2 regions of the Alkalibacterium iburiense genome follow, and region 1 is predicted to be linked to the other one. Evidence: predicted binding sites of a transcription regulator. Region 1 holds the regulator's gene; the other holds the start of a gene.
What was found. The regulator HrcA, encoded in region 1, represses chaperone genes, less so after heat shock. The targets are predictions, from matches to a motif close to TTAGCACTCNNNNNNNNNGAGTGCTAA.

Region 1 (17,118 bases):
TTTTCATCCGTTTCTTACCTTCTTTTTGTTTCTTGAGGAGTTTCTGTCTTCTTGTCACGTCTCCACCGTATAATTTGGCTGTAACATCTTTTCTGTAAGCTTTAACGGTCGATCGGGCGACGATATGCTGGCCAATAGCGGCCTGAATAGGTATTTCAAATTGCTGCCTTGGAATCGTTTCTTTCAGTTGTTCGACTACTGAACGCCCGCGGTTATAAGAGAAATCTTTGTGTACGATGAAGCTTAAGGCATCCACTGTTTCTCCATGAATTAAGATATCCATCTTAACCAATTCGCTAGGACGGTATCCCGCTTCTTCATAATCTAAAGAGGCGTACCCTTTAGTATGAGACTTCAGTCGGTCAAAGAAGTCGTAGACGATTTCTGATAATGGAATATAGTATTGAACATTAACTCGAATATCATCCAAATATTCCATTGTAATAAATTCTCCACGCTTACGTTGAGAAATTTCCATGACTGCTCCAACATAATCATTAGGAACCGTAATGGTTGCTTTAACATAAGGTTCTTCTACTGATTCAATCTCTTGAGGTTCTGGCATATCTGCTGGATTAGACACTTTAATGGATGTGCCGTCTGTTTTATTGATTTGATAAATAACAGATGGTGCTGTCGTAATTAAGTCTAGATTAAATTCACGTTCTAATCGTTCTTGTATGACATCCATATGAAGCATACCTAAAAAGCCACAACGGAATCCAAAACCTAGAGCTTGGGACGTTTCTGCCTCATATTGCAAAGCAGCATCGTTTAACTGGAGTCTTTCCAACGCTTCTCTTAAATCTTCATACTTGGCCGAATCTGTCGGGTACATCCCACAGAATACCATTGGATTCATTTGTCTGTATCCTGGTAAAGCTTTTTCTGTTGGATTCTTGGCTAAAGTGATTGTGTCCCCTACTTGAGTATCTCGGACTGTCTTGATATTAGCTGTTACATAGCCAACGTCTCCAACCATCAAGTAGTCTCTTTCCACAGGCTTGGGTGAAAACACACCGACTTCTGTCACTTCAAACTTTTTCCCATTACTCATTAACTGAATCATGTCGCCTTTTCTCAACACGCCGTCCATTACGCGTATACTTAATACAACACCTCTAAACGTGTCATAAGCCGAATCAAATATTAAGGCTTTTAATGGGTTATCTATATCTCCTTGAGGAGCCGGTACTTTTTGAACAATTTGTTCTAAAATATCTTCAATTCCTATACCTGTTTTAGCACTACTTAAGACAGCTTCACTAGCATCTAAACCAATGATATCTTCAATCTGTGCTTTTACCCGTTCAGGATCAGCTGCAGGCAAGTCAATTTTATTGATAACTGGTAATATTTCCAAGTCGTTATCTAATGCCAAATAAACATTAGCCAATGTTTGAGCTTCTACTCCTTGAGCAGAATCGACTACCAAAATAGCCCCTTCACAAGCAGCTAGGCTTCTAGATACTTCGTACGTGAAATCGACGTGACCTGGAGTATCGATTAAGTGTAACACATAGGTTTCTCCGTCTTTCGCTGTATAATTCACTTCAACCGTATTTAATTTGATAGTAATGCCACGTTCTCTTTCTAAGTCCATAGAGTCTAATAGCTGATCTTGCATCTCTCTATCTGCAACGGTGTGAGTTTGTTGTAAAATGCGGTCAGCTAAAGTTGATTTTCCGTGGTCAATATGTGCAATGATGGAAAAGTTTCTTATCTTATCTTGACGTTCTCTTGCTTGTTTTTTATCCATTAAATTTCGTTCCTCATTCCCTTTAAAAACGTTCTTCCCTATTATACCAACAGTTTAGGTAGAGTACAATCGATTCTAATGGTCTTCTCAGATTATTCTGATGTCCACTATGCCCATTTTCTAAACGAAAAAAGAAGGGTTTCCCCTTCTTTTTTATTTGCTTTTATCTTTAAATGCATCCTTCACTTTAGAAAAGAATGAACTGTCGCCTTGCTCCGTTACTTCTTCAAAGTTACTTGCTTTGGCGAACTGTCTTAAGTGTTCAGCTTGTTCTTCAGAAATTTTCTTCGGAACAACAACTTTCACCCGTATATGCTGGTCACCGTTTCCAGAACCTCTCAAATGAGGAGCCCCTTTGCCTCTCAAGCGGAAAGTTGTTCCAGGTTGTGTTCCAGCAGGGATTTTGAATTTCACTTTGCCGTGAACAGTGGGTACTTCTAACTCATCACCTAAAGTGGCTTGCACCACATTTATTGGGAGTTCATAATAAATTTCAGCCCCACTTCTTTCGAATAGTTCAGATGGTTTAACTCTGAAAATGACAAATAAATCACCATAAGGACCGCCGTTCAAGCCTGCATCTCCTTGGTTTTGCAATCTCATTTGATTCCCATCTTCCACTCCTGCAGGGACAGTTACTTTAACTGAATGCTGTTTCTTATTGTGTCCAGCTCCATGACAAGTTGTACATTTTTCTTTGATTTCTTTACCCGTTCCACTACATGTTGGACATGTTTGCTGGGTCATTACACGTCCAAACGGGGTATTTCTCTCGACATTTACAGCTCCAGCCCCACGACACTGTGAACAGGATTGTGGACTCGTTCCGGGCTTCGCTCCTGTACCGGTACATGTTTCACATACTTCTTCCCGATTGTATCTAATCGTAGACTCTTTTCCAAATATTGCTTCTTCGAATTCTAAGTCCATGACATACTGTAAATCTTCCCCTTTTCTCGGGGCATTTGGATTTCTTCTACGTCCTCCGCCGCCACCAAAGAATTGGTCAAATATATCTTCAAATCCACCAAAGCCACCAGCTTGGCCACCGAAGCCGCCACCAAACCCACCACCTGCTCCGAAGTTCGGATCTGTAGAGGCGTGACCATATTGATCATAGGCTGCTCTTTTCTGGTCATCACTTAGGGTCTCATAAGCTTCAGATACTTCTTTAAACTTCTCATCAGCATTGGCTTCTTTATTAATATCAGGATGGTATTTTTTAGATAATTTTCGGTAAGCTTTTTTGATTTCATCTTGTGATGCATCTCTGGAAACGCCCAGTACGTCATAAAAATCTCGTTTATCTGCCATACTTTTCCTCCATTAGTACAATACTGTTCATCTTCCATTGTCTGTTTATTTAAAAAGAGTATCGACTCACTTCTTCAAAAAGAAAGAAAGCACTCGTAGTTCATTGGCCAAGTGCTTTCTTCACCTTTAACTCTTACTTTAATTATTCTTCGTCGTCTACTTCTTCAAACTCAGCATCCACTACATCATCTGATGACTCAGAGTCAGTTGAAGCATCTGCTTGAGCTCCTTCAGCTTCTGCTTGTTGAGCAGCTTGTTCATATAATTTAACAGACATTTCTTGAACAATTTCGTTTAGAGCATCACGTTTTGCTTTGATGTCTTCAATGTCGTCATTTTCTAAAGCTGTTTTCAGTTCGTCACGAGCTTCTTCAGCTTTTTTAATTTCTGCTTCGTCCACTTTACCTTCTAATTCTTTCAGGGTTTTATCAATTTGGAATACTAACTGGTCAGCTTCGTTACGTAATTCCACTTCTTCTTTACGTTGTTTATCTGCTTCAGCATTTTCTTCCGCTTCTTGAACCATGCGTTCGATCTCTTCATCAGATAAACCAGAAGATGATTTAATTGTAATTTTCTGTTCTTTTCCTGTACCTAAATCTTTAGCTGATACATTAACAATACCGTTTTTATCGATATCAAATGTTACTTCGATTTGAGGCACTCCGCGTGGTGCTGGTGGAATGTCTGTTAACTGGAAACGGCCCAATGTTTTATTGTGCGCTGCCATCGGTCTTTCACCTTGTAACACATGCACATCAACGGCTGGCTGGTTATCAGCAGCTGTTGAGAAAACTTGAGATTTGCTTGTTGGAATAGTTGTGTTTCTGTCGATTAACTTCGTAAACACGCCACCCATTGTTTCAATACCTAGAGATAATGGGGTTACGTCTAATAGGACGATATCTTTTACTTCACCAGAAATAACTCCACCTTGAATAGCTGCACCCATAGCAACCACTTCATCAGGGTTAACCGAACGGTTAGGATCTTTGCCTGTTTCTTTCTTAACTGCATCAACGACAGCCGGAATACGTGTTGATCCACCGACTAAAATAACTTGATCAATTTCAGATTGAGATAATCCAGCGTCTTGTAGTGCCTGACGGACAGGTCCTTTTGTTCTTTCTACTAAATCATCAGTTAATTCATCAAACTTCGCACGAGTTAATGTGATCTCTAAGTGTAGAGGGCCTGCATCTCCTGCACTGATAAACGGTAAACTGATTTGAGTAGAAGACACTCCAGATAAATCTTTTTTCGCTTTTTCTGCTGCATCTTTCAATCTTTGCATAGCCATTTTATCTTTAGATAAGTCTATGCCATTTTCTTTCTTGAATTCAGCTACAAGATAATCAATGACTTTATCATCAAAGTCATCTCCACCTAAACTATTATCACCAGCAGTTGCTAATACATCAAATACTCCGTCTCCTAATTCAAGAATGGAAACGTCAAATGTTCCTCCACCTAAGTCAAAGACTAATACTTTTTCATCTGTATCTGTTTTGTCTAATCCGTATGCTAAAGAAGCAGCAGTCGGCTCATTGACAATACGGTCTACTTCTAAACCAGCAATTTTTCCTGCATCTTTTGTAGCTTGTCTTTGAGAGTCGTTAAAGTAAGCCGGTACTGTAATAACAGCATTTGTAACTTCTTCTCCTAAATAATCTTCAGCGTAAGCTTTTAAGTGCTGTAAAATATACGCAGAAATTTGTTGAGGAGTGTAACTTTTTCCATCAGCATCTACTTTATAGTCTTCACCAATATGACGTTTAATAGACATTACTGTGTTTGAATTTGTAATAGCTTGTCGTTTAGCTACTTCTCCTACTTGGATTTCTCCATTTTTAAAAGAAACAACAGAAGGTGTTGTACGGTTTCCTTCTTTGTTTGGAATAATTTTAGCTTCTCCGCCTTCAAGAACTGCTACAGCAGAGTTTGTTGTTCCTAAGTCAATACCAATTACTTTTGCCATATGTTATCTCACCTTTATCTTTAGAATTTTAATTATTAATTATAATGTAACAGAAACTTTTGCTGCTCTTAATACTCGATTGTGCAATTTATAGCCTTTTTCGAATACTTGAGCCACTTCGTTGCTTTCTTGATCTTCATTAGCCGGAACTTGAGTATACGCTTCATGATAATTCGGATCAAATGGCTCTCCTAAAGGATCAATGACTTCAATGCCTTCTTTAGAGAAGCCCTGCAGTAAACTATCATAAACCATCTCAATCCCTTTTTTTAAATTCTTACCTGCTTCCGTATCTACTTCGATACTTAAAGCGCGCTCGATATTATCAAGGGCTGGAAGTAATTCTTTTGCAAGAGACTGGGAGCGGAAACGGATAATGTCTTCCTTTTCACGTTGATTTCGTCTACGCATATTAGCCATCTCTGCTTGCAAACGTAAATAGCGGTCAGACATCTCGTCCAACTCTTTCTGCAACTCTTCCACTTTTGATGAAGTATCATCAGCGACTTCTACATCCTCGAATACAACATCTTCTTCGGTTGTTTGAGTCGAGTCATCCACTGAATCCGTTGAGTGTTCCGTTTCTTCTGTTGTTTCCTCAACTTCTTCTTTTAATTCTTGATCATTGTTATGAACCACTGTACTTCCTCATTTCTCTATTAGTCTAGATAATATTTCAATAGCGTATGGGTTAACTGCTTTCTAAATACATCAAGCACACCAATTGTCTCGTCATATGCCATACTCGTTGGTCCTAGTATAGCTATGACACCTTTGCCATACTTGCTTACATTATAAGTTGCTGTTACTAAGCTGAGATCAGAGAATAAATCATTATTTATTTCCTCACCAATTCGAACATCAAAGTCTCGCTTAATTTGATTGATTAATGGTGTCAGCCCATCACTATCATCCAATAAGGAATAAAGTGACTTTAACTTTTTCCTGTCCATATTGTCAGAAAAATCCAATAAATTTAATTTACCAGATACATGATACCTTTCTTCCGTCGATTCGTCAAAAATAGACTCTAGTCTCACATACATATCAATCGCACTAGAAGCATATTTTCTAATGAGGAAAGGAATATCTCTTTGTAATTTTCTCGATACTTCCGTTAAAGAATGCCCCACTAAGTGTTCATTGAATATGTTAGCTACTTTAATCAAATCTGACTCATCAATGGTTTTCGGCCATTTAAACACTTTGTTTTCAATATTCCCATGATCTGTTTGGATAATAGCCATAATATAATTCTCATTTAATGCTATTAGCCTGAAACCGGTCAATCTTATGGTTGCGGCACGAGGGCCTAAAACAATAGCTGTATAATTAGTCAGTTCAGATAGAAGTTGGGCTGATTGATGCATAATGTCATCCATTTCTTTCACGTGGTTACCCAGTACTTGACTAATATTGTTTAACTTCTCCTGGTCTACTTCCCTTGGACGAACCAGATGATCGATATAAAATCGATACCCTTTGATAGAAGGGATTCTTCCGGAAGACGAATGCGTCTTTTGAATGAATCCTAATTTTTCGAGATGACTCAGCTCATTACGAATGGTGGCTGAACTGGTATCAATTTCTGTTTCCTCCATCAATGTTTTTGATCCGATAGGTTGACTGGAAGACGTATATAAACGTATCAAATGATCTAGTATGGCGATTTGCCTATTTGTTAACATGTGTATCACTCCTTGGTACCGCTCTAGATACCCTTTCACACTACACTATCTTTACACTTTTAACATAAATAAGAGTGATTCGTCGCAACTCACACTCTTCATTAAATTAGCACTCGAAAGGTTCGAGTGCTAACACCATTATTAATGTAACAAATCCTTCAGTAAGTGTCAATATTTTTGTCTGATTAATTTTGACTATTTTTTTAAAAATATATGATTTTTTACATGACCCTCCACAAGCCGTTTAATAAAGGAGGAACTGAGTACTTTTCACTCATATATTAAACGGCTAAATGGTCATATAATATCGTCATGTTTTATGGATGCTAAACATTCTTTTGACTCTAATTCATCTTGTTCTAACCGGACAATTAAGTCCTCAGCAGAATTAAACTTAATCTCGTCTCTTAAATAGTGTACCCATTTAATACGGACATCTTCCCCGTATATTTGTTCGGAAAAGTCGAAGATATGCACTTCAATAGAATAATTGGGGCGGTGACCAAATGTCGGATTATAACCGATTGAAGCCATCCCATCATGCCACTGTCCGTTCACCCACATTTTTACTGCATAGACTCCTCTTTTAGGGACCATCACGTAAGGATGAGGGTACACATTCGCCGTAGGATAGCCCAAGTCTCTTCCACGAGCGTCTCCATGAATAACAAAACCACTTATTTCATAGATATACCCTAATAGTTCATTGGCTTCTGCCATTCGGCCTTCACTAATATATCTTCTGATACGAGTAGAACTGATTTTTTCATCGTCTAAGGATTTTTGTTTGACTGTCACTATCTCGAATCTACCTTTTGCATAAACGGATAGTGTATCCATATTCGCTTCATGAGCTTTCCCGTATGTGTAGTCAAAACCTGCTACAATAACTTTCGCATGCCATCCTACAATATAATCATCAACAAACTGTTGAGGAGTCAGGCTACCAAAGCTAGAAGTAAAATCGACTTCATATAAAATATCGACACCTAATTGTTCCATTAACTGCTCTTTTCTGTCTAATGGAGTCAGATACATATGTTTATCAGGATCGAAACTTCTATAAACAAAGGCCGGATGACGATTAAATGTCATAACAGCCGATTTCAAGCCTCTTTCTTTTGCAATCTGAATACCGGTTTTTATGACTTCTTGATGACCTTTATGTACGCCATCAAAAAAACCTAATATGAGTACGATATCTCCTCCATAAATATCTGATTCTTTATAGGGATGATGGTCTCTTTTTATTTCCATTCTTTACACCTTCAATTCATTACGCAATACTTTTATGGGTTTTATCATCTTATCTTTCGTTGGATGAGGGCCATAAATAGCAACCGCCTGATTTTTATAATAAAAAACACATTCGTTCTCCGATGATGACATAAAGTCCTCTAAGGGTAAAAGCGAGCCGTTTTTAACCTTCCCATACTCTTCCTCCGATAAGGTATAGGAAGGAAGGGACTTCAATACTGTCTCTAACGGATAGAGGGCTTCTTCTATTTTATCAGAATGAAATAATTCTTCAATTTCTTTTAAAGTAAACGCTTGGTCTTTCGTAAACCCACTGCTCTCTACTCTCGTTAACTGAGACATATGAGAAGGGAGATTAAATCTCAAACCAGTGTCAACAGCTAAGGTCCTCACATAGGTCCCTTTACTACAAGCGACACGAAATGAGAAACGGGCTGTTTTTTTGTCTTTATCAAAGTGTAAGGGAGAAGTCCTTTCAAATGAATGGATGGTTACCTGTCGGGACGGTCTTTCCACTTCCAGTCCTTCTCTTGCGTATTCATAGAGTCGTTTGCCTTTGACTTTTACAGCAGAATACATGGGCGGAATCTGAGTAATTTCTCCTTCAAAAGAAGATAAGACACGGTCAACTTCTTCTTCGGTAATTTCCTCCGATACAGCTGTCTTATTTATCAATTCTCCTGAACTGTCCTCAGTTGTGGTTGATTCTCCAAACGTTATTTCACCGGTGTATACTTTCCTTGAATTCATCATATATTCAATGACTTTCGTAGCTTTACCCAAAGCAACAGGAAGTACGCCATCTACATCCGGGTCTAAGGTACCTGAATGACCAATCTTTTTCATTCTAACTATTTTTCTTAATTTAAAGACACAATCATGACTAGTCATACCGACTTCTTTCCATAATGGAATTAAACCTTCCATTTTTTGACCCTCCTTAACCGTTTTTTTCAAAATAAAAGAGAATCTAAGTCTATAAACAAAGATTCTCTTCTAACATTTTTCAATGAAAAACGACGTCAAATCTTAAAAATTATTCGTCTTCTTCTTTTATTTGATTTAATAAAGCTTCAATTCTATTTCCGTACTCAATGGATTCATCGCGTTCAAAGCTTAGTTCAGGTGTTTTATAAAGAGTTAAACGTTGCCCCAACTCTTTACGTACTAAACCTGTTGCTTTCTCTAATCCTTTTTGAGTCTCTTCTCTTTCTGCTTTATCACTGGATAGTGTACTGTAATACACTTTTGCTTGTTGGAGATCTCCTGTTACTTCGACTCCTGTCACTGTTACACCGTCGACTCTCGGATCTCTTACTCGTTTATGCAATATATCCGTTACTTCTCTTTGTATTTCCTGAGATACTCTTCCTACTCTAAAGTTAGGCATGGTATTCACCTGTCCTTTTTCTGTCTATAGTAGTTATTTCAACAACTGACATTCTATTAAAGGTACTATCTTTCTACTTCAACCATTTCATACGCTTCAATGACATCATCAATTTTAATATCGTTGTAGTTCTCAATGGTAATTCCACATTCGTACCCATTTCTTACTTCTTTCGCATCATCTTTAAAGCGTTTCAAGCTTGATAATTCTCCTTCAAACTGAACGACTCCATTACGGATCAGTCGAATAGAACTGCTTCGTCTAATGACACCGTCCGTTACGAAACATCCGGCAATGGTTCCCACTTTAGAGACATTATACGTTTCTCTAACTAGAGCTTGTCCAGTCACTTTCTCTTCAAACTCAGGATCTAACATACCTGTCATGGCCGCTTCAATCTCATCAATCGCATCATAGATAACTCTATGTGTACGAATATCGACTTCTTCTCTGTCGGCACTCTCTTTGGCTTGAATAGTCGGTCTGACATTAAAGCCAATGATAATGGCTGAACTTGCAGAAGCTAAGGTGATATCACTTTCGTTAATAGCTCCTACACCGGTATGAATAATGTTGACTTTCACACCTTCTACTTCAATTTTTTCTAAACTAGCGGCTAGTGCTTCTACAGAACCTTGAACGTCTGCTTTAATAATAACGTTGACTTCTTTTAGTTCGCCTTCTTCAAGACTTTCAAACAAGTTTTCCAAAGTGACTTTATGAGTAACAGAACGGGAAGCTTCTGTAGCTTCTACAGCTCTTGCTTCTCCTACTTGACGTGCTGTTTTCTCATCTTCAAAGACAACGAAACGATCCCCAGCATGTGGAGTGTCATTCAAACCGGTAATTTCTACTGGAGTAGACGGTCCGGCTTCTTTCGTACGACGTCCTTTATCATTAGTCATGGTTCTCACACGGCCATAAGTGTTCCCTACAACAATCGGTTCTCCTTGACGAAGGGTTCCTTCTTGTACAAGTAAAGTAGCAATAGGCCCTTTAGACTTGTCTAACCTTGCTTCAATAACTGTTCCAATAGCTAAACGTTTAGGATCAGCTTTTAATTCTTCGACTTCAGCTACCAACAAGACCATTTCTAGTAATTCATCCACATTCTGGTTGAATAAGGCTGAGATAGGAACAAAAATCGTATCTCCACCCCAATCTTCTGGGATTAAACCATACTCTGTTAGTTCCTGCATGACGCGGTCTGGGTTAGCTGTCGGCTTGTCAACTTTGTTGACTGCTACAATGATTGGAACTTCAGCAGCTTTCGCATGGTTGATCGCTTCAACTGTTTGAGGCATTACTCCATCATCAGCGGCCACTACGATAATGGCGATATCTGTGATGTCAGCTCCTCTTGCACGCATTGTTGTGAAGGCCGCGTGCCCCGGAGTATCCAGGAAAGTAATCAGTTTACCGTTCTCTTCAACCTGGTAGGCTCCAATATGCTGAGTAATCCCACCAGCTTCTCCTTCTGTTACTTTTGATTGACGCAAAGTATCTAAAAGAGTGGTTTTACCGTGGTCAACGTGTCCCATGATAGTTACAGTCGGTGGTCTCGTCACCAAGTTTTCTTCTACTCGTTCTTCATTAAAGAACGTGTCAAAGTCCGTTAGGTCGACCTGAATCTTTTCTTCTGTTTCAATTCCATAATCAGCAGCCAACAATTCAATCGTCTCTTTATCTAATGATTGATTTTGTGTGGCTACTACACCCATCAAGAAGAGTTTTTTGACAATTTCAGCTGGTTCACGGTGAATTTTCTTCGCCATTTCAGCAATTGTCATGCCATCAGTATATTCTAGTACTTTTGGTAATTCTCTTTCTTTACGTGGAGTAGCAGGTGTTTGGGATTTTTGCTGCTTTTTCCCTCTGCGTTTTCTTCCGCCTGCTGGTCCTCCATGAATGCCTCTATGCTGTCTGGAATTGCGTCTTCTTTTGTTTTCATTTGTTTGAAGTTGTTGTTCATCCGTTGTACGTTTAGGTACGGATTTGCTTTGTTTTTTCGCTTTATTACCTGTGGTAGTTGATTTAGTCGTTTTTATTTTGTCATGTCCTTTGCTATTCTGAGAAGATTTTTTCTCATTTATTTTACTCGTGTTCTGAGTAGTTTGATTTTGTCCTGGTTTGTTGCGGTTGGTATTTCTATTTTGTTTGTTATCGGACTTATTGGAAGAAGCCGTTTGACTCTTTCTCGATTGATTGGTCGGCTTTGGTTTTGCCTGATTGGTTTGATTAGTCTGTTGTTTAGGTTTTTCGTTTTTTTCCTGTTTAGGCTCTTGTTTTTGAGAGGCAGGTTTTGAGCTCAGTGCTTGTTTCAATTTTGATACATCACTGTTCTCCATTGAAGACATGTGGCTACTGTAACTTATACCTACTTCTTTTGCCTTATCTAACACTTCTTTACTGGTTAATTTATGCTCTTTTGCGAATTCATAGACTCTCTTTTTGCCCATATAATCACCTTCCCGTTCATATTAGAGCAACTTTTGAAGGGATTGTACAAAACCACCATCAGTGAGGGCACATACTGTCCTGTCCTTTCCCAAAGCATGAGAGAGTTGTTCTCTGGAGAACTGGTTTACAATAGGAATATTGTAATACTCACACTTATTCAAAAATTGCTTTCTTGCATTATCACTTGCATTAGAAGCGATAAGCACTAGTTTAGCCTGATTAGATCTTATGGATTTGAGAACCAAATCTTCTCCAGAAATCAATTTGTTTGCTCTTTGAGCTAACCCTATAAGATTCAGCGCACGCTCATTACTGTTCATTTTCAATTTCCATTCTTGCTTTTTTGTACTCGATATATTCAACTAGCTCATCATAGAAGGCATCGTCTACTTGTGTGTTCAATGCTTGGTTGAACAACTTTTTAGCTTTAGCTTCTTTCACGAGTGTTTCATCAAGCGTGATATAAGCCCCTCTTCCATTCTTCTTGCCTGAGGGATCAATGGATACTTCGCCTTCTTTATTTCTCACTATTCGAACCAAATCTTTTTTAGGCTTCATTTCGCCAGAAGCTATACATTTTCGCATAGGCACTTTTCGCTTCTGCATACTGTGTCCCACCTTACCTTATATTAACTTCCTATGTTGTCTTCATTATCAAATGTTGTTTCCTGGTTTTCAGGGAAGTTTTTATCTTCATCTGTAGAGAAAGGTTCTTCTCCTTCTCCACCATCAGTGAAGACTTCCTCTTCTTCGTTAAAAGTAGCGTCTTCTATTTCTTCCATTGACGCCTCGTAGCCTCTTTCTTCGCCCATACCATCTCGTTCTTCAGCAAATTCAATTAAATCTTCTGTTTGATTAGGGTCCAATTGACCGACTTCAAAGTCTGTTTCCATAACTGGTTCACCAGGCTGACGGTCTATTTGATTTTGGTCTTCAGCGTAGACTGTTGCGTCTTCCGCATCAGTTGCTTCAATATCATCCACTGCTTCAACCTCAACCGTATCATCTTCTTCATCAAAGAGTGTGGGAGAATTAGTCGACTGATCTAAATCAATTTGAGCTTCTTCATCGCCTTCACTTAAAGCTTCAAAGAAGGAGTCATCTTTTAATTCCTCTGCTTCTTCTTCCAACGCTTCCATATCTGATTCAGATTTAATATCAATTTTATATCCTGTTAACTTAGCTGCTAAACGAACATTTTGACCACGTTTACCAATAGCTAATGATAACTGGTAGTCTGGAACGACAATAACACACGAATGCTGGTCTTCATCAAACTGCACATCAATAACCTGAGCAGGATTCAGTGCATTCTTAATATAGACTGCTGGATCTTTGTCCCATTCAACAATATCCATATTTTCACCGTTTAATTCATTCACAATGGCCTGAACACGTGATCCTTTTGGACCCACACATGTTCCTACCGGATCAACGTTTTCGTCTCTAGACATGACAGCTAATTTTGAACGGTCTCCTGCTTCTCGAGCAATAGAGACAATTTCAACGGTACCATCATAAATCTCTGGGACTTCTTGTTCAAATAAACGTTTAATCAAATTCGGATGCGTTCGACTAACAAAGACCTGTGGACCTTTAGTCGAATTTTCCACTTTACTGACGTACACTTTAATTCGGTCGTGAGTTTCATAGGTTTCGTTCTCAATCTGATCTCTTTGTGAGAGAACAGCTTCTACTTTTCCTAAGTTAACATAAATGAATTTGCTGTCTTGTCTTTCAACCGTACCGGTCATCAAATCATCTTCATAGGCGATGTATTCATTATAGATAATAGAACGTTCTGCTTCTCTCATTCTCTGCATAATGACTTGCTTCGCTGTTTGAGCTGCAATCCGTCCAAAGTTTTTAGGTGTCACTTCAAACTTGATGCGGTCTCCTAATTCATAGGCTTTTTTAATTTCTCTTGCTTCAGTCAAACTTATTTCTGATTGTGAATCGTAAACGTCTTCGACCACTTCTTTTACTTGGTAAACAGTAATGGTTCCTTTTTCATCATTAAAAACGACTTCTACGTTTTGTGATGTCCCATAATTTCGTTTATAAGCAGAAACAAGAGCAGCTTCTAATGCATCTATGACAATCTCTTTAGAAATACCTTTTTCTTTTTCAAGTGTTTCAAGAGCAGCTGCTAATTCTTTACTCATATTTTTACTCCCTTTATTTTTAGTTTTTACTTAAAATTCAATAGCCAGTCTTGCCTTAGCTATTTTACTTGTATCAATGACGATATCTTTTCGACGTGTTTTTATTTTAATGGTTATCACAAGGTCGTCTGTATTCCACTCTTTAAGGGTTCCTTCATACACACTTTCTCCCTCTACTGCTTCATGCAATGTCAGGTGAATATATTTTCCTACGGCATTCTGGAAATCTTTTTCGGTTTTTAAAGGCCGTTCCGCTCCTGGAGAAGAGACTTCTAAATAATAGGCATGCGGAATAGGATCCGGTTGAATAGTATCCAAAACCTCTTCTATTCGTTCACTATATAAGGCACAGTCATCTAAATCCACACCATTTTCCTTGTCAATATATAAACGTAAAAACCAATGTTTTCCTTCTTTGACGTACTCTACATCTACGAGATCATATCCCAATTCCTCAGCAATAGGTTCTGAGATAGTTCTGACTTTGTCAACGGTACTCAAACACTTTTCTCTCCTCTCTAATTCATCTCAAAAGTGGTCCTTAGGCTGTGAAAAAGAGTGAGCGGATTCGCTCACTCTTCTTCACACAGTATCTTGCTCGATTCGACTATAAGTTTATCATACATCAAGCTTTGTAGCAACTTTATGGCATGCAACCTTTTATATATCAAAGAGAGACAATTGATTCTCATCCGGCAAATCTTTCAGTGCCTGATTCACTTCTAAATATTCCATTACCGTTTTGGATACTTTTCCTCTTCTAGCCAAATCTTCTTTGGATAAAAAGGGTTCTTCTTCTCTGGCTTCAACGATAGCATTGGCCACACTGGCACCTAATGAAGGGACGGCTCTGAACGGCGCTAACAGAGCATTATCTTTAATAATAAAATGTTTAGCATCGGATTCATCTAAATCCACCATTTTGAATTCAAAGCCTCTTTCAACCATTTCATTCGCTATTTCAAGAACAGTCAAGACATTTTTCTCTTTAGTCGTCGCATCCATGCCTTTTGAATGAATTTCATTTATTTTAGCTTTAATCGCATCTTTTCCTTGCGTCATGGCCTCTAATTCAAAGTCACTTGCACGAATAGAGAAGTAGGCCGCATAATAATACAAAGGATAATGGACTTTGAAGTACGCCACACGTAAAGCCATTAATACATAAGCTGCGGCGTGTGCTTTAGGGAACATGTACTTAATTTTAAGACACGATTCAATATACCATTCCGGCACGCCCTGCTCGCGCATAGCGGCTTGCCATTCATCCGGAATCCCTCTTCCCTTTCTGACGTGCTCCATGATTTTAAAGGCAATGTCATCTTCCAAACCTTGATGCTGCAAGTAAACCATAATATCATCACGACACCCGATAACCTCCGACAATGGGATATCATGTTTACTGATTAACTCTTCCGCATTGCCTAGCCACACGTCTGTCCCATGTGATAATCCGGAAATTTGAAGTAATTCAGCAAAGGTAGTCGGTTTCGTTTGTTCTAACATCTGTCTGACGAAACGTGTACCGAATTCCGGCACGCCTAAGGTTCCCGTTTTTGAATAAATTTGTTTTTCCGTTACGCCTAACACTTCTGTGCCACTGAATATTTTCATAACCTCAGGATCGTTGACCGGTATGTCTAACGGATCTATACCAGACAAGTCTTGTAGCATACGTATCATGGTCGGGTCATCGTGTCCGAGAATATCTAACTTCAGTACGTTCTCATCAATGGAATGGAAGTCAAAGTGTGTCGTTTTCCAACTCGACTCCTGGTCATCTGCCGGATACTGGATAGGAGTAAAATCATAGACATCCATATAGTCGGGAATAACGATAATCCCACCTGGGTGTTGCCCCGTGGTTCGCTTGACACCCGTTAAGCCTTTAGACAATCGATCGACTTCAGCTGAACGATAAGCCAACTGATTATCTCTTTCATAGCCTTTAACAAAACCAAATGCTGTTCTATCAGCGATGGTTCCGATGGTTCCCGCACGATACACATAGTCTTCACCAAACAACTCTTTTGTATACTGGTGAGCTTTCGCCTGATATTCTCCTGAGAAGTTTAAATCAATATCCGGTACTTTATCTCCTTTAAATCCAAGGAAGGTTTCAAATGGAATATCTTGTCCATCTCTACTTAGATTGGCTGAACAATCTGGACAGGCTTTTTCAGCTAAGTCAAAGCCTGAGCCAATTTCTCCTTCAGTAAAGAATTCTGAATACTGACACTCCTCGCATCGGTAATGCGGAGGCATGGGGTTGACTTCTGTAATACCTGTTAGTGTCGCAACGAAACTTGAACCGACCGATCCTCGAGAGCCTACCAAGTAACCATCTTGCACACTCTTATGAACCAATTTTTGAGAAATCAAGTAAATAACAGCAAAGCCGTTTCCGATGATACTGTCTAATTCTTTTTCTATACGCGCTTCTACAATTTCAGGGAGAGGATCACCGTAAAGTTCTCGAGCTTTATCATAACTCATATTTCGAATATCTTCCTCTGCCCCTTCTAGTTTTGGAGTATATAACTCACTTTTAACAGGACTAATATCTTCAGCAATGTCATTATTCAGTAACTGCGTATTATCAATTACGATTTCTTTTGCTTTATCTTTTCCTAAGAATGAAAAAGATTCCATCATCTCATCTGTTGTTCTAAAATGCACTTCCGGATTCTTATCCGTCTTTTTAAAGGACTTTTGTGTTTCCAACAAAATATCACGGTAAATCGAATCTTCTGGATGCAGGTAGTGAACATTGCCCGTTGCAATCACTTTTTTATTTAACTCTTCACCTAATTGAATGATATTCTTAATGATGTCTTCTAAGTCAGCTTCATTCCTGACCAGCTCCCGTTCGATTAAATCCTGGTACACTTCTTTAGGCATGACTTCTAAATAATCATAGTAAGCAGCTTTCTCTTTAGCCTCTTCATACCCTTTTTGCATCATTGCTTCGAATACTTCTCCTTGGGCACAACCTGATCCAACAATGAGTCCTTCTCTGTGTTTTTCTAAGAAAGAACGAGGTACTCTAGGCACACGGTAAAAATAATCAACTAAAGAACCAGAGATTAATTTAAAAAGGTTTTTTA
Region 2 (4,785 bases), on a different contig from region 1:
GTATCGATATCTAAATGGTTTGTGGGTTCGTCTAAAACCAGTAAATCTTTCTTTTCTAATAATAAACGGGCTAAGGCCAATCGTGTTTTTTGACCACCAGAGAGTTGTTCAATAGGTGTATTGTAATCTTCTTCGTAAAAGCGAAAACCATGAAGGACAGATTTGATCTCACTTTCAATGCCATATCCGTTATTTTCCTGAAAGCGGATTTGAAGCGCATCATATCGACTAAGAAGATCTTTATATTCTACTGTATAGTGATCTAAATGCGGATCACTGATTTGCTTTTCCAACTGGGTCATTTCTGATTGAATAGCCATTAAAGGTTCGGCGATTTTGAACATTTCTTCCCAAATCGTGAGGGAAGACTCCAAGCCTGTATGTTGATCAAGATATCCAATAGTCATATCTTTTTTCTTGTGAATTTCCCCCTCATCTGGTTCCGTTTTGCCTGAAATGATATCCAGAAGGGTTGTTTTTCCAGCTCCATTTCGACCAACTAATCCTATTTTAGAGGAGTCTTTAATCTCTAAAGAAACATTATCAAAGAGCGTTTCAGCTCCGAAATGTCGTGCAATTTTTTGAGTTTGTAATACAATCATGATAGTTTCCTCTTTTTCTAAGCAATCTTATCTTCTCTTAGTTTAGCATAATCGCACACGTTAACAAACCCTATCTGGTCCCTGTTACGGGATAACTAACTTAAAGTAATATGTGCATAATCAGTGGTAACGTTCACAAATGAACAAGAAGAGTAATGGGCTGTTTATGAAACTTTAAGCTTTCCTTTAGAGATAAATCTTTATTTTACTCATAATAGTGGTATAATAAATTATGTTCTAAGGTCACTAGTTTGTGAATGCACAAAAAGAATTGACTGATTGAGGATGAAACCCTAAAGTTATATATTTAAAAGAGGAGAATAAACATGGCAGAAAAGAAAATACCAAAAGCAACAGCAAGAAGATTGCCTTTATATTATCGCTATTTACGCTTTTTATATGAAGCCGGAAAAGAACGAGTTTCTTCAGCTAAGTTAAGTGAAGCAGTAAAAGTAGACAGTGCCACTATTAGACGAGATTTCTCTTACTTTGGTGCACTTGGAAAAAGAGGATACGGGTACGATGTCGAATCCTTAATGAATTTCTTCAGTAAAAAATTAAATCAAGATCGCTTAACGAATGTTGCCTTAGTTGGAGTTGGAAATTTAGGACAAGCCCTATTAAATTACAATTTCCGTCGCAACAATAATATTCGAATCAGTGCTGGGTTTGATGTTCATGAAGACCTTATTGGAACAATTCATCAGGGTGTCCCTATTTATCATGTAGATGAATTGATTGAACAACTGGATATGCAGCAGATTGATGTGGCTATTTTGACCGTTCCTTCTGATATTGCACAAGAGATGACAGATAAGCTGGTTGAAGGGGGAGCGAAAGGGATTATGAACTTTACACCAATCCGAGTCACGGTACCTAAAGGCGTACGGGTTCATAATGTTGACTTAACAAATGAATTACAGACACTTATCTACTTCATTAACTATTACCAGGATTTTGCAGATGATTCAGAAGAAGAGGCAGATAATCCATTAGACGATCTTTTTTATAACGACTAGCACAGACAAAAGCACGACCCTACTTCCTTTATTAAATAAGGAAAAAGGGTCGTGCTTTTAGTTATGAGAGGAATCACTGCATGGATGTCAGTTTTTCTTCTGATGTTTTTTTATTCGATAATAGACTTCTGCTAAACGCGTCCCTTGAACAAAGTCTCTTGTCGCAATAAGGGCAAAAAGTATGGAGAAAAGGCTCCATCCGCTTGAACCTACTGAATCAATTGTAAAGTAAAGAAAAAGCAGGAAGAAGACATATTTAAAGCCAATTTGAAATTTGATTTGTTTTTCAGTCATCTTGAATCCTTTCTATCTTTTAGTCCTATTAAGACCTTTCATTTAAAGCAAGTTAAGAACAACTGCCATAATATTCATCAAGCAGTGAGCAATAATGGGAGTCCAAATATTTTTCGTTTTGTAGTAAAGCCACGCAAACACAAAGCCCATAGATGAATAAACTAACAGTAAACCGTCAAAATGGATAAAAGCAAAAAGTAAAGAGCTGACTACCGCTGCTCCTATGCCTCCGATTTTATCAATAAGCATACCGAATATGGCTTTTCTAAAGACAAATTCTTCCATTATTGGTCCGGCAATACCTGCTAGAATTAAAAAGACAGGGTAACTTGATACAATTTGCATAATCTGTTCTGTGTTTTGAGATTCCATGGGGGAATTTAAGACGATCACTTCGATGATGCTCGCAATATTTTGTACAAATAAGGCTATAAACACCCCTGCAATCCCCCAAGTGAGGATTTCTTTGCGCTGTTGTGAAAAAGAATCTTCGAAATCAAATTGCATCTGCTGTCTTCTAACAATCCATATCATTCCAAGAGCTCCCAAGCTGAACATCACAATGGAAAAAGTGAGGAAGAGTTCTGGTCCTGAAGATTCTGGAAAGTAAAAAGGCACAATGGCTGTGACTAACTGAATAATAATATAAAGTACAATGATTTGTGTAGCAGCTTTCTTATTACTTCGGTTAAGGTTCATTAGTTTCATCCTTTAGCAATTAAAATCCATAATACTAGTAATTTAACACAAATCAAGAAGGGTTTCCACAAAGGAAGAAATCTATTTTTTTCAAATTTAGGACTTGCAAGATTCATGAGTTTTGAATATACTAATAAGTGGAGTTAGCACTCGACACCTTAGAGTGCTAACACTCACATCTCACTAGTAGACTAGTGAATAAAAATAACGACTAATATTATACGGAGGGATTTCAACATGTTAAAACCTTTAGGAAATAGAGTACTGCTTGAAGTACAAAAAGTAGAAGAAACAACTGCAAGTGGGCTTGTATTACCAGATTCTGCTAAAGAAAAACCTCAGACAGCAAAAGTTATTGCCGTAGGAGAAGGCAGAGTATTAGATAACGGCCAACGTGCAGCGGTTGATGTATCAGTTGGTGACGAAGTCGTATTTGAAAAATATGCTGGTTCAGAAGTCAAATATGATGGAACAGAATACCTCGTTGTAAAAGATACAGACATTATTGCGATTGTGGAATAATTAAGTCGATCACTATTACTTAACTAAGGAGAGGACATACACATGGCTAAAGATATTAAATTTTCTGAAAACGCACGTGCAGCTATGCTTCGCGGAGTAGACAAGTTAGCAGATACAGTTAAAGTTACACTAGGTCCAAAAGGGCGAAACGTTATATTGGATAAGTCTTTTGGAGCACCTCAAATTACTAATGACGGGGTAACTATCGCCAAAGAAATCGAATTAGAAGACAAATTCGAAAATATGGGAGCCCAGTTAGTTGTTGAAGTAGCAAGCAAAACAAACGATATTGCTGGTGACGGGACAACTACAGCGACTGTACTAGCTCAAGCGATTGTCAACGAAGGAATGAAAAACGTCACAGCGGGTGCTAATCCTGTAGGCATTCGTCGCGGAATTGAATTGGCTACTAAAAAAGCAGTAGAGGCTTTACGTGACATTTCGATTAATGTTTCTGATAAGGAATCCATTGCTCAAATTGCTGCTATTTCTTCTGGAGATGAAGAAGTAGGAAAGCTCGTAGCAGATGCTATGGAAAAAGTGGGAAGCGACGGAGTTATTACGATTGAAGAATCTCAAGGAATCGAAACGGAATTAGATGTTGTGGAAGGAATGCAGTTTGACCGCGGTTACCTATCTCAGTACATGGTAACAGACAACGAGAAAATGGAAGCAAACCTGGATAATCCATACATCCTTATTACAGATAAGAAGATTTCTTCTGTACAAGATATTCTTCCAGTTTTAGAAAATATTATGCAGCAAAATCGTCCTTTATTAATCATTGCGGATGATATTGAAGGAGAAGCTTTACCAACTCTTGTCCTAAACAAAATCCGTGGCACACTAAATGTTGTAGCTGTTAAAGCTCCTGGTTTCGGTGACCGCCGTAAAGGCATGTTAGAAGATATAGCTATCTTAACGAATGGAACAGTTATCACAAGTGACTTAGGATTAGACTTGAAAGATGTCACAATCGATCAGTTAGGAAATGCTGGTAAAGTGACTGTTACAAAAGATGACACGACGATTGTTGAAGGTTCTGGAGAAAAAGAACACATCGAACAACGTGTGGCGATGCTACGTGCACAAGCAGAAGAAACAACTTCTGAGTTTGATCGTGAAAAATTGCAAGAACGTATTGCGAAGCTAGCAGGTGGAGTAGCGGTTATCAATGTTGGAGCAGCTACTGAAACTGAAATTAAAGAACGTAAACTACGTATCGAGGACGCTTTAAACGCAGCTCGTGCAGCTGTTGAAGAAGGTGTTATCGCTGGTGGTGGAACAGCCTATATCAATATCTTAGATAAGATTGAAGAAATTGAAGTAGAAGGCGACGAAGCAACTGGTGTACGCATTGTCTTACGTGCTTTAGAAGAACCTGTTCGTCAAATTGCTTCCAACGCTGGTTTAGATGGAAGTGTGATTGTCGAGCGCTTGAAACATGTGGAATCTGGTATCGGCTTTAACGCTGTTTCTGGAGAAATGGTTAACATGGTTGAAGCAGGTATCATCGATCCAACCAAAGTAACCCGTTCAGCACTACAAAACGCCGCATCTGTTGCAGCTTTACTCTTAACTACAGAAGCAGCCGTTGCTGAAATCCCTCAAGAAAATGACAACCCAGCTGGTGGAATGGACCCTAGCGC

Region 2: a site for HrcA is predicted at 2,758-2,784, ahead of groES (co-chaperone GroES). Genes of this name have one in related genera too.

What each region holds. Positions count from the first base shown of each region.
Region 1 is NZ_BAAACW010000144.1:415-17,532, forward strand. It holds gene lepA (translation elongation factor 4) at 1-1,759, opposite strand, end outside; gene dnaJ (molecular chaperone DnaJ) at 1,913-3,073, opposite strand; gene dnaK (molecular chaperone DnaK) at 3,216-5,051, opposite strand; gene grpE (nucleotide exchange factor GrpE) at 5,091-5,690, opposite strand; gene hrcA (heat-inducible transcriptional repressor HrcA) at 5,711-6,739, opposite strand; gene ribF (riboflavin biosynthesis protein RibF) at 7,037-7,996, opposite strand; gene truB (tRNA pseudouridine(55) synthase TruB) at 8,000-8,923, opposite strand; gene rbfA (30S ribosome-binding factor RbfA) at 9,033-9,386, opposite strand; gene infB (translation initiation factor IF-2) at 9,452-11,845, opposite strand; gene ABDZ53_RS11315 (L7Ae/L30e/S12e/Gadd45 family ribosomal protein) at 11,867-12,166, opposite strand; gene rnpM (RNase P modulator RnpM) at 12,156-12,452, opposite strand; partial or broken gene nusA (transcription termination factor NusA) at 12,980-14,011, opposite strand; gene rimP (ribosome maturation factor RimP) at 14,042-14,512, opposite strand; gene ABDZ53_RS11335 (PolC-type DNA polymerase III) at 14,672-17,118, opposite strand, start outside.
Region 2 is NZ_BAAACW010000039.1:46,110-50,894, reverse strand. It holds gene ABDZ53_RS03315 (ABC-F family ATP-binding cassette domain-containing protein) at 1-602, opposite strand, end outside; gene ABDZ53_RS03310 (redox-sensing transcriptional repressor Rex) at 929-1,621, shown strand; gene ABDZ53_RS03305 (DUF4305 domain-containing protein) at 1,709-1,915, opposite strand; gene ABDZ53_RS03300 (CPBP family intramembrane glutamic endopeptidase) at 1,958-2,614, opposite strand; gene groES (co-chaperone GroES) at 2,852-3,136, shown strand; gene groL (chaperonin GroEL) at 3,179-4,785, shown strand, end outside.